One region of the Paenibacillus stellifer genome, then DNA from elsewhere that is predicted to be linked to it. Evidence: riboswitches for the same ligand, from Rfam matches in the RefSeq annotation. Region 1 holds a riboswitch; the other holds the start of a gene.
What was found. A riboswitch is a leader RNA that binds a small molecule or an ion and turns the genes downstream of it on or off. The one in region 1 is predicted to bind S-adenosylmethionine.
Positions count from the first base shown of each region.

Region 2: another riboswitch for S-adenosylmethionine. It lies ahead of PSTEL_RS21495 (methionine ABC transporter ATP-binding protein); the one in region 1 lies ahead of metA (homoserine O-acetyltransferase MetA).

Region 1 covers NZ_CP009286.1:1,938,610-1,944,888, reverse strand. Annotated here, with positions in the region: gene mqnC (cyclic dehypoxanthinyl futalosine synthase) at 1-436, opposite strand, end outside; gene PSTEL_RS08645 (aminotransferase class I/II-fold pyridoxal phosphate-dependent enzyme) at 797-1,984, opposite strand; gene metA (homoserine O-acetyltransferase MetA) at 2,103-3,020, opposite strand; SAM riboswitch class I at 3,115-3,245, opposite strand; gene corA (magnesium/cobalt transporter CorA) at 3,660-4,595, shown strand; gene PSTEL_RS08630 (HRDC domain-containing protein) at 4,828-5,871, opposite strand; gene PSTEL_RS08625 (ROK family protein) at 6,110-6,279, opposite strand, start outside.
Region 2 covers NZ_CP009286.1:4,660,270-4,666,548, forward strand. Annotated here, with positions in the region: gene PSTEL_RS21490 (methionine ABC transporter permease) at 1-521, opposite strand, end outside; gene PSTEL_RS21495 (methionine ABC transporter ATP-binding protein) at 521-1,537, opposite strand; SAM riboswitch class I at 1,662-1,806, opposite strand; gene PSTEL_RS21500 (Cthe_2314 family HEPN domain-containing protein) at 1,885-2,607, opposite strand; gene PSTEL_RS21505 (UbiD family decarboxylase) at 2,648-4,429, opposite strand; gene PSTEL_RS21510 (COX15/CtaA family protein) at 4,537-5,556, opposite strand; gene PSTEL_RS21515 (thioredoxin family protein) at 5,758-6,102, opposite strand; gene PSTEL_RS21520 (putative polysaccharide biosynthesis protein) at 6,255-6,279, opposite strand, start outside.

The sequences.
Region 1 (6,279 bases):
TGATCTCTGCCGGCGAGAACGAGTGCATCGTAATCCCCGGGAAGCGCTGCTTGATGCCTTTCAACAGATCCGTATAATAGCTGAACGGCAAATTTGGGTTGGTGCCGCCCTGCATCAGAATCTCGGTTCCATTCACAGCAATCGTCTCACGGATCTTCTCGAAGATCGTTTCATCCGGAAGCACATAGCCCTCCTCGGAGCCCGGTCTGCGGTAAAATGCGCAGAAGCGACAGTACACATCGCAAATATTCGTATAGTTGATATTCCGTCCGATTACAAAGGTCGCCACCGGCTCCGGATGCCAGCGTTTCATGATTACATCCGCGGCGGCGCCCATCTTCTCGATTTCATTGCTCTCAAACAGTCTGACCGTATCTTCAAGCCCCAGGCGTTCGCCCTGCAGCGCTTTGTTCAGAATGGCGTCAATCGCGCTCATCATATCTCCTCCTTTTACAGCCCAAGCCTAAACTCCAGCCTTCCTAACTTTTAATAAAATTTGCATGACAACGAATATGTCCGTGGAATCATGGTAACATATCCGTCCCTGCTTGAAAAATATCTTTTTTTCGCGACCGCTTCTCTTTCAGCTGTAGAAACCAAGGATATACGCCTGACGGCTCCCTTATTGACGACATGCATTTACCGGAAAAATACGCCGGATTTAAGCGCAAAGCTTAGGCATTGTTAGGTTTACAAAAAAACAGAAGCGTCAAATCGACGCTTCTCTTCAGTCCTATTGGCGGTCAGCCGCCCCCCTCACACGATTCGTGATGGCAGACACTCAGCGGACCAGTAGTTAACCTTCGAGGCCGGCTGCGGTCTCGATCTCCGCCCGGGCCGCTTCCAGGGCCTGATCGAGGTCGGAGATCAGGTCGTCAACATGCTCGACGCCGACCGAAAAGCGCAGCAGACGGTCGTCGACGCCGACCGCGTCGCGGATTTCAGCCGGGATATCCGCATGCGTCTGGATAGCCGGGTACGTCATCAGCGACTCAACGCCGCCGAGGCTCTCCGCGAAGGCGATCAGCTTGATATGGCGCAGAATCGGCTCCACATAAGCGGCATTCTTGACCTTGAAGGAGAAAATGCCGGTGTTGCCGCTCGATTGGCGGCGCTGGATCTCATAACCGGGATGATCCGAAAGCCCGGGATGATACACCTCCGCGATCGCCGGATGCTCCTTCAGATGGCGGGCGATGGCCAGCGCATTGCTCTCATGCCGCTCCATCCGCAGCGCCAGCGTCTTCATGCCTCTCATCAGCTGGTAGCTGTCGCTCGGGGACAGCACTGCGCCGATGGAGTTGTGCAAGATCGCCATCTCCTGCGACAGCGCCTCTCCCTTCGTCACGATCAGGCCGGCCAGCACATCGTTGTGTCCGCCAAGATATTTGGTGGCGCTGTGGATAATGATATCGGCGCCAAGCTCAAGCGGCCGCTGGAAGTATGGGGTGAGCAGCGTGTTGTCCACAATCGTCAGCAGGCCGTGGGGCTTGGCCCATGTACAGACCGCTTCGATATCCGTAATCATCATCAGCGGATTCGTCGGCGTCTCGATGAAGACGGCTTTCGTGTTCTCCCTGCGCACCGCTTCCAGCGCTTCAAGATCATTGGTATCCACATACGAAGCAGTGACTCCGAACCTTGACATAATCCGCTCCAGCATCCGGTATGTACCTCCGTACAGATCAAGGGAGACGATGAGATGATCGCCCTGGCTGAAGTAGGCGAAGATCGTCTGCAGAGCGGCCATGCCGGAGCTGCAAGCAAAAGCAACGTCGCCGGATTCCAGCTCGGCGGCTGCACACTCAAGTACCGAGCGCGTAGGGTTCTTGGTCCGGATATAATCGAAGCCGGTGCTCTGTCCCAGGCGCGGATGCCGGAACGCTGTGGATTGGTAGATCGGATAATTCACTGCGCCGGTGGCCGGATCCTCCTGGGAGCCGATTTGGGCGAGCCTGCTTTCAATTCTGAGCTTGTCGTTCATGGTTATTTCCTCCCGAATGTTCATGCGGGTCAGGCATCCCGACGTCAAAGACCCTCAGCCTGTCTGCATATGATGGTTTAGGTTATTGCCTAATTGAAGCCATTGCCAATTGCGGTTGTCAGATCATCGGTCCGATGTCGTAGGGTGTCTCCTGGTAGACGTAGTAATTCAGCCAGTTGGAGAACAGCAGGTTCGCGTGGGCCCGCCATACCGCCGGCGGCGTCCGGTTTGGATCGTCATTTGGAAAATAATGCTTCGGCAGCGCTATCTCCATCCCCTTGGCGATGTCCCGCTCGTACTCCCCTTTAAGTGAGAAGGGGTCGTACTCGGAATGCCCCGTTACGAAGATCTGGCGGCCGTCGCGCGTGGCGACCAAGTAGATGCCGGCTTCGTCCGATTCCGCCAAAATCTGCAGATCCGGAGAGTTCTCGATATCCTCGCGGGAGATATCCGTATGCCGGGAATGCGGCACATGGAACAGCTCATCAAAGCCGCGCAGCAGCTTCGTATTCGGCGCCAATACATTATGCGGGAACACTCCGAAGCATTTGTCGGGAAGTCCGATTTTGCGAACTCCGAAATGATAGTACAATCCCGCCTGGGCCGCCCAACATATATGCATCGTCGAGGTTACGTTATCCTTGCTCCACTCGAAGATGCGCTGCAATTCCTCCCAGTAGTTCACGTCCTCGAATTCCATCTGCTCCACCGGCGCGCCGGTAATAATCAATCCGTCCAGACGGCGGTCTGCAATTTCATCGAACGTTTTGTAGAAGCTCTTCAGATGCTCGGCTGAGGTATTCTTCGAGGTGTGGGTGCTCGGGTGAAGCAGCGTCACATCGACTTGAAGAGGCGAGTTGCCTACCAGACGCAGCAGTTGGGTCTCTGTCGTCTCTTTCGTCGGCATCAGATTCAGTATGGCAATCCGAAGGGGGCGTATATCCTGGTGAAAGGCCTGGCTTTCATCCATGACGAATATATTTTCCCCGGATAAAATCTCTTTGGCTGGCAGGCTGTCCGGAATCTTGATAGGCACTCTAGGTCACTCCTTCATCATGTTGACAAAATTTACAAAATAAAAACCTTTCCCGCACAAACGAGAAAGGTCATATGTATACACCTATGATTCTCTCTCATCTGCCAGAGTCACGCATTCCAGACAATTGCTGCTGGATACGTCTCTGCAAGAATTAGCACCGTGCGTTTACCGCCGGTTGCCGGGTTTCATCGGGCCAGTCCCTCCACCTGCTCTTGATAAGATCGGTTCATATTCAGTTCAAATTCTTATTATTCAATATAAGTGATGAACCTTATCTCGTCAAGTCCATATACTGGTGTTGCGGCTTCGAATATAACAACAATTTTGCTTGAAAGAGCCTACCTCCGGCGTTATACTGAACAAGGGTTTTGAGCAGGACTGACAGGTATCGACTTATTCTGAGAATACAAGAGGTGAGATGAAGAATGGAAGGCGACCCGAGTAAGCGGCACAATGCCGATCAGGAACAACCGTACAGGAGTAACATCAGCTTGCCGGCGGCGGGAGCGCTTCTTCTTCATGCCTTCGGAATTTAAGCGGCCTCTTTGTGTGCAGAACTGCCGGCCAAGCTGATGTCTTCCTTGTGCTTTCTTAAGCATATCCCTGGGCAAGATAGGGAAAGAAGGAGTGAATCAGATGAAAATCCGGCTGGTCAACGCAGGCGTATTTACGCCTGTAGACGATATTGAAGCAACCCTTGCTCCGCCGGCGGAAGGATTCTACTGGATCGACGCCGATGTGGATGATCTGGGACTGTTGCAACCCTTGTTCAATCTGCATGATCTGGCCGTGGAGGACTGCCTCAGCGATGAGGAACAACGGCCCAAAATCGAAATTTATGAATCCCATTATTTTATTGTGGTGAACAGCATCCGTTTTGACGACGAGGAGATTTTCCTCCGGGCGTTGAATATTTTCCTGGGACGGCACTTTATCATTACCGTCACGAAGCAGAAAATCCACGAGCTGCGCGCCGTGAAGCCGATTCTGTGGGAACAGGAAGTCAGCGAGCCCGACCGTTTCCTCTACCTGCTCATCGACCTTGTCGTGGACAATTATTTCGCCGTCGGCGACCGGATCGAAGCGCGGATCGAGAAGCTGGAAGAGGATATCCTGATGCATACCAAGAAGAGTCATCTTAGCGAAATCATCGGTCTGCGAAGCGAAATTCTGTGGCTGAAGAAGATGCTCGGCCCGCAGAAGGAAGTCGTCAACACCCTGAACAAAAAAGATCTCCGCCTGATCGACGATCAGCTGCAGAAATATTTTAGCGACATCTACGAGAACGCCGTGAAAATCTCCGAAACATTTGAAACCTACCGCGATCTGATGGGCAACTTGCGCGAAGCCTATCAGTCCAGTATCGCCAACCGGGCGAATGAAATCATGCGGGTGTTCACGGCGATTACGACGATATTCATGCCCCTCACCGTCATAACCGGCATCTACGGGATGAACTTCGAGAACATCCCCGAGATCCATACGAAATACGGCTACTACGGCGTTATCGGCGTTATGGTTGCGCTGGGCTGCGGGATGCTCTATATATTCCGCAAAAAAGAATGGCTGTAGTCCAAATACACATCATCCATTAGGAGAACGGCTGGGCCTCCCGCATTTTTGCGGGAGGCTTTTTGTTCGGTTGGCAACTGCCTCAATGATGGCTGTAACCTCCATGTTGAGCGTGACTCCGTAATGGCAGCAGGCTCCATGTTGACCCAAGCACCGTAATGGCCGCGGCTTCAATGACAGCCTACACTTCAAATAGCCGCAGCTCACCTCGTATACCTTGGCCCTTGTCCGGTTATGCTGGACGCCCTTTATCTCCGCCGGCCTTAGCTCCGCCTTCATGACGGTGTGCATCGTTCTCCTGGCGGAAGCGGATCCGGAGCAGCCGAAGGCGTTCATAATACGGCTCAAGCCCTCCGGCCGGGGCGAACTGCTCCCCGTATACCTTGTGCAGAACTGGCTTCAGCAGCAGATCGCCAAGCTCCCGGTACGCTTCCCAAGCGTTCTTCTGATCTTCAGGCGCCATCTCCGAGAGCTCCCGGTCGATCAGCGGATCGACTCTGTACCCTTCCTTGTCAAGCTCCTCGACGGTTTCCAGAACTTCCCGGCGGGTGCAGGCCCCGCGCTCCTTAAGCTCTTCCATGCCGAGGCCGTCAGCCATGCCCTGCAAGATCAGCCTCCGCAGCCTTAAACGGTCAAGCTGCTTCCGATATTTAATCTCCTTCTGCTTGTACAGCCAGGATACGTAGGCCTGTTCTTCAATCTTTCCCGCCACCCAGCTCAACGGAAATTCATGGCTTCGTTCGGCTGCCGAGGTAATGCCCAGAATCTCCTCGCCGTACTGAGCCGCCTTCGCATCGCCCACGCCGGGAATCTGCAGCAGCTCTTCCATCGTTCGCGGAAGGTAAGCACTGAGCAGCCGCAGCAGCCGGTTGCTTGCCAGCAAATACGGAGCCTTCCGTTCCGCCGACGACTGCCGTCTTCTCCAGGTGCACAGCTCCTCATGCACCGTCTCATTTCCGTACAGCTCGCTGTAATACTGTAGCTTCAACTGCTCCTGATTCCGGGCCGTCGCGTGCTCTTCTTCGTGAAAAGCTCCGTCGATAAGCGCCCGGTAGCCTTCCGCCATCTTCACGGCGAGCTGGTGCCGGTACACGCCAAGCAGCTCATTCCATGAGCTGCCTTCAAACCAGAGGGAGTCGGCTTGGTCCTCGCCTGCGACAAACTCCCGCCACCCCAGACTCCAGATGCCCTCTTCCTCGCCAATCCATACCTGGGCGTGGCCTCCTGAGGCCTCGTCCGCCGCTTTATACAGCCGGTTCATAAATACGATTTGCATTGCATTCCCGCCTTTGCCAATAATTTAGGGTCACAGTATGCTCGCCAAAGCCGGAGCGAACACAGAAGCATCCGCCGCTTAAGGATAACTCGGAGCAGATTGCGTCCGAACGCAAAAAAGCGCCTCTCCCACGTAATTTCGTGAAAGAGGCGCTTCCTCTTTGGTTCCGCTATACTATTCATCCATACAATACCATATTTATCGGAACAGTCAATCCCTTTTACGCAAAGAATGAGTTCTATACTCCCGCGAGCGCCAGCTTCGCCAGTCCTACGGCCCCGGCGAGTCCCGCGTTGTCTCCAAGCTGCGGAGGAACAACATAGCTCTCGATATCAGCGGCGAGCGCGGCATGTGACACATAGCCGTTCAAGAGCTCCTGCAGCTTCGAACGGATCAGCGGGAACAGCT
Region 2 (6,279 bases), 2.7 Mb from region 1:
CCGCCGAACATCCCCGACATAGCGGTATAGGAGACCAGCGTTACGACGGTAATCGTCGCTCCCGCCAGAAGGCCAGGACGGGCTTCAGGCAGCAGAACACGCATAATGATCTGTCCGGTCGAGGCCCCCATTCCCTGAGCCGCCTCAATGACGCCGCGATCGACTTCACGCAGCGACGTCTCGACAAGACGCGCGAAGAACGGAGCAGCTCCAATGACAAGCGCCGGGATCATGCCGAGTACACCAATGGAAGTCCCGACCACCGCCCGGCTGAACGGAATCAGCGCAATGCCGAGAATAATGAACGGCACGGACCGGAGAATGTTGACGAGAAAGGAAATCACCGAATAAATAACTCGGGTCAGCTTGTTCTCGGATTTGCCCCACAAATACAGCATGATTCCGAGCGGCAAACCGAGAATTATGGTGAAAATGGTGGAGCTTCCAAGCATTTTCAAGGTATCAGCCGTTCCTGTAAGCATTTCGCTCCAGTCCACGGACGAAAAATCGAGTCCGAATATCATGCCAGCACCTCCACATCAAGCCCCTGAGCCGTCAGCTCAGCGATCGCTCTGCCGGTCGCCTCGCCATCTCCTTCAAAGCGCACGATTAGCTGGCCATATGGCACATCCTTGATCGTCGAGATCGTGCCTTGGAGAATCGCGAAATTCACACCGGCCTGTCCGGCCACGCGTGACAGCGTCGATTCGTAGGTCTTCTCCCCGAGGAAAGTGATCTTCACCGGAAGCGAGAAACTTCCCGTCTGCGCCAGCAGCGCCGCCTGCAGCGGGCCATCCCCCTGGGATTCGCTGCGGATGAATTCCTTCGTCACCTCATGCTTCGGCTTCAGGAACACATCGGTAACAAGTCCCTGTTCAACGATTCCGCCGTCGTGAATGACGGCTACGCGGTCGCAGATGCTCTGAATGACATGCATCTCATGCGTAATCAGAACGATCGTCAGATTGAAGCGCTTGTTAATATCCAGCAGCAGCCGGAGAATCGAGTCCGTTGTCTGCGGGTCCAGCGCCGAGGTCGCCTCGTCGCACAGCAGCACATCCGGATCGTTGGCCAGTGCCCGCGCGATTCCGACCCGCTGCTTCTGCCCGCCGGACAGCTGAGCGGGATACTTGTACCGGTGATCGGTCAGGCCTACGAGCTGGAGCAGCTCCGCCACCTTCCGGTCGATGCTCTCCTTCGGCGTGTGAACAAGCCGGAGCGGGAACGCAATATTGTCGTACACGGTGGCGGAGGACAGCAGATTGAAATGCTGATAGATCATGCCGATCTTGCGCCGCGACTCCTGCAGCTGGCTTTTGCCCAGCCGGGTCAGCTCCGTGCCGTCAACCCACACTTCCCCCTCAGTCGGACGCTCCAGCAGATTGATGCAGCGGATCAGCGTGCTTTTGCCGGCGCCGGAATGACCGATCACCCCGAAGATCTCGCCTTTCCCGATCTGCAGATCCACCTTCGATAGCGCGACCGCAGCCCGCGGGCCCTTTCCGTATACTTTGGTCAAACCCTTCAACTCTATCAAACGTACAGCCTCCCCTAGCCTTCCATTCTCTCAAGTCCTTGCCAGACTTCCCCTGCACATATCAAAAAAGGCCCCGGCGTTCTTCGCTGAACACAGGAGGCCTTCATCATTTATGCATAACGCCCTCTCATCTGCGCAAAGCCGTGAAACCTATCACGACCATGTAGGAATTAGCACCATGACATTGCCGATCTCAAAATGAAATTTGAAATTCGTCAACCGGTTGCCGGGCTTCATCGGGCCTGTCCCTCCGCCACTCTCGATAAGATATTTTATGAAATTTTCATTCCTTAGTATAAAATCCTTTACATGCTTTGTCAAAGATTTTTTAAAGGAAATAGTTGGTTTTATCTCGATTTTCCCAATCTCCGTTCCAGCAGTCTTCCGCTATATCCATATGCCTGCGACAGCGACCGGCACACCATCTCGATGCCAAGCCGCAAATCCTCCAGATGCTCATCCAGATCCTCAAGCCGGATGCGGTCATGCACCCCCTGGTGCAGCTGCCACAAATCGTCCTGAAGCTCGGAGTTCATGTAGTGGATTTCGGCGTTCCGCCGCTTCCGCAGCCGCTGCATCGGCTCCCTGTACCTGTCCTTGATCTCCTCGAGCCTTGCGCATAGATCACGATGGTCCTGATTGTTACGGAACTGCCGAAGCACCGTGAAATAGGAGAAGTGGGCCTTGATCCTGGCGGTGTTGAGGTCATACAGGGTATTGAGCACCGTGCCCAGCTTGTCCAGCAGGGAGAAGACGCGGATGAAGCCGTTCTTGTAAAAATAAACGTATCTTGCATACTCCCCCTGTTCGCTGACGTTCATCTCGTCCATATACCCCGCCTGGACCGACCGGCGAAAAAAAGCAGCGGCGAAATGACTCTGCTCCAGCTCGTCGAGGGAGGTCATGAGTCCGCGGGTCCAGAGCTCCACCCTCCGGTATCCTTGATCCCGGTCCGGATGGGCATTTATATCCTTGCGCAGCAGAGCGGCCAGTCTGGCCATGCTCTCCATCGCTTCTTTCAGCGCGCCTGAATTCTCGCGCGGCGGTTCACCCAGCAGGTTTCGCAGCAACTCCCGCCCCTCCTCTCACAACGTTATCGTTAAAGACGGATCAGCCTCTCAGTCCTCCGGGAAAATAATTCTTCCAGTTCCGGTCGACGAGTTCCACAATATCTTCTCTGGGGAACAGCTCATCCGGATAACCCGGCTTCATCCGGGCGTCGATGACGATCGGCAGGCTGTACCCGATATGGTGCTGTTGCAGCTTCGCCTCGGCATAAATATCGGTCGCCGGATTGAAGCGGGTGAAGACGGTCCACAGGAACGACACCTGTGTCCGCACCGTTTCGGTCGCGTTGTCGACCAGAATGACGAGCGGCCATTTCGTGTTCTTCTCGCTCAGAATGCCGGGAAGACGCTTCGCAAGCTCGGGATCTTCGGTGAACGAAGGCCCCGACACGACCAGACAGCCGCCGCAATAAGGCGCCGCATCCCCGATGCCGGGAATCAGGCCCTCGTCATAGCTGCGCGGCAGCTCGCGCTTCTTGTCGCCGACGCCCATAAGCACGCCCTTGCTGCCGTGGTTCATCCGCTTCCCGGTATAATCGAGCGTATCATGCGATGTGTTGTTGAAGATGAACAGATCGACCGCCGGATCGAACCGTTCCAGCACAGTCTCCAGCAGCAGCGGGAAATTCGCCAGATCAACCGGCTCATTCGTTAGAATCAGGAACTTGGTCAGAGACAGCTGGCCTTCGCCCAGAATCCGGAAGGCGGAGACGAGCGCTTCCCGGGAATAGCTCTCGCGCACGACGGCGGAAGCCAGCGTGTGGGAGCCGGATTCCGAGTACGCCCACAAGAATTTGACGGACGGCATCACGAGCGGATAGGCCGGCGACAGCAGACGCTGCAGGAAATCGCCGAGATAGTAATCCTCCTGGCGCGGCTTGCCAACAATGGTCGCCGGATAGATGGCGTCCTTCCGCCGCCACATGCGCTGCACCTGCAGGATCGGGAAATCATGCTGCAGGGAGTAGTAGCCGTAATGGTCGCCGAACGGGCCCTCCGGCCGCCGGACATGAGGCGGGACAAGCCCGCGGATCACGAATTCGGCTTCGGCCGGCATGCGGTGGCCGCCCATCGGGTCCTGCACCATCGGCAAGCGGCCGCCCATGACTAGGGAAGCCAGCAGCAGCTCCGGCATGCGCTCCGGAACGGGTGCGATAGCTGTCGCGATGAGTGCGGGCGGTCCGCCGATGAAGACGGAGACCGGGAGCGCCTCATTACGCTGCTCAGCCTCGAAATGGTGGAAGCCGCCGCCCTTGTGAATCTGCCAGTGAACACCGGTCGTCTGATCGTCATAGATCTGAATCCGGTACATGCCGAGGTTATGATCCTTCGGATTCGAAGGGCTCTCGGTATAGACCAGCGGCAGCGTCACGAACGGGCCGCCATCCTCCTGCCAGCTCGTTACCCGGGGCAGCCCCTTGAGTGGGTCCGTGCTTTGGCAGACGTTCAGGATGGGCGCCTCCCCCTGGGAGACGTTCTTGACCCCCACCTTCAGGAGATCAAACAGCATGCCCTTCTCCTTCCACACGCCGCTTACCGTCGGCGGAAGCAGTGTCTCCACAGCTCCCATCATCGCTTTCATCAGCGCCTCGGGACGCGGGCCGAAGGCCTGGTCCGTACGCCGCTCCGTGCCGAACAGATTCGTCACGACCGGGAACGGCGTACCCTTCACATTGGTGAACAGCAGGGCCGGTCCTTCTTCCTGAATGACCCGGCGGTGAATCTCCGCCAGCTCCAGATAAGGATCGACCGGCGCCTCGATGACCGCAAGGTCTTTGTCTTTCCGCAATTGCTCTATCCATTCACGCAAATTACGATATCCCAAAATAGTGTTCCTCCTTGAATCGACTCTATTCGATCCGTATACGAAAAGGCGGCCCGCTTCCGCGCTTTCATGCATCCGGCCGCCTTTCGTTTCCTATATGTTATGTTCTATTTCTCTTGTTCGGGCGGAATGACCGCCCGTGCCTGTCCTGCACTCTGTTCAGGCCGCGATTTCCGCTGACTGCCCGCCGCAGAGCCGGCGACACGGGGCCTTGACGCGGCTCCCGGACTGCCAAGCTGCCGGACGCGGACGCTCATATAGATCAGGATGCCGAAGAGTCCTGAACTGAACGCAGCGTAAGCTGGCGCACCGGACCGATACCACGCTTCATCGCCGAGCGCGAATACAGCGCTGCTCAGCACTTGCAGCGTGCCCAGAAGAACAGCGGCGATTCCGAGCTTCTTAAGCTCCGGATAGCCTGCGCCATGCTTCCAGAAGGCTAGATGCCCGAGCAGCGCGGTAAGGCCAAACAGCGCAAGCACCGCGAGCCGGTGCAGCAAGACGACGCCCGTTCCGCCCGCCAGCCTGGTTATGATAGCGCTGATATGTAACGGCCAGCTGCCCGAGACGGCTGTGCGCACATCCATGCGGCTGACGTAAACGCCCAGCCACATCACCAGGCAGGCGAAGACGGCGGTCGCCCACGTCAGATTCCGGAAGGCCGGGGGAATGCCCGGCTTGTCCTTATTTTGATCAAGAGCCGGGTCCCGGCCCGCTCCCAGCGCCAGCATCAGCGAGCCCGCGAACGACATCATCGTGAAGCCCAGCTGCAGCGGCATGACAGCGGCGGACCAGGACCAGACGGCCGCGAACACCGCCAGCACCGCCTGGATCAAGGCGAACAGCAGCGTAAAGCCGGCATAAATCCGAAGCTCATGGCGGAGTTTGATGTACAGTCGGAAGCCCAGCACCGAAGCCAGGGCGGCCAATCCGCTGAGCAGGAGATAGCTCCATTCGATCAGCTGTCCCAGCGTATGCGCCTGAGATAGCACCCCGCCATTGGGCGGCCATTCGCTGCCGCGTCCAAGCCCGTAGCCCGGCCCCATCACAAGAGCGCCGCCCATGAGAGCCATGAACATCAGAATACAAGTTATGTAGCCAAGCCGCCTATACGGTCTGCCGGACATCTCTCTCACCCACCGTTGTTGGGATTTTTATGGAATGGAGTCATGCCTCTCGGCTTGCTTGTTTAAGAAATTATGCGTTTCCATTATACCCTATCGGCACAGGTCCGGCATCTGACATTTACATAAGTTTTGAAGTAATAGGCCTTGGTTGTACAAAATCGCCGCCTTCCTGGGTAACCCGTCGAAAGCGGCGAATGGCGGTTATTTCTGAATGGTGTGGTGCACCTGATCGGCCCGGTCGAGGAAATCCTCGATTTCCTGTCTCGATTTGCGAAGCTTGTTGACGAACCGGATCAGTTCTTTTCCGTCTGAATAAGCGACAAAGCTCGGAATGCCGAGGATATTCTGTTCCTGGCTCACCTCGCCTACCGCATCCACGTCCACTTCGACAAGCGTCAGCTTATCCTTGTACTTCTCTTCAACGTCCGGCATGAACGGATTTATGAATTTGCAATCTCCGCACCAGTCCGCCTTGAAGACCGCTACCGTCAATCCCGGCGACTCGATCGCCTTCTGAAATTCAGCGGGAGAGCTGATTTTATCCATCCCTTGCACCGTCCCTTCTTAAGTTCAGCATATTGCTATTGTTGGCTTGAAATCATCATGGATGTATGCAAAATGCTCATTTCACAGTAATTCTGCTTCCTCTCTAAGTGAAGCAAAATGCGCACGCGAAGTCAAATCATGGAGCAAAGGACCTATTCCTTCTCCCGCATGCGTGCA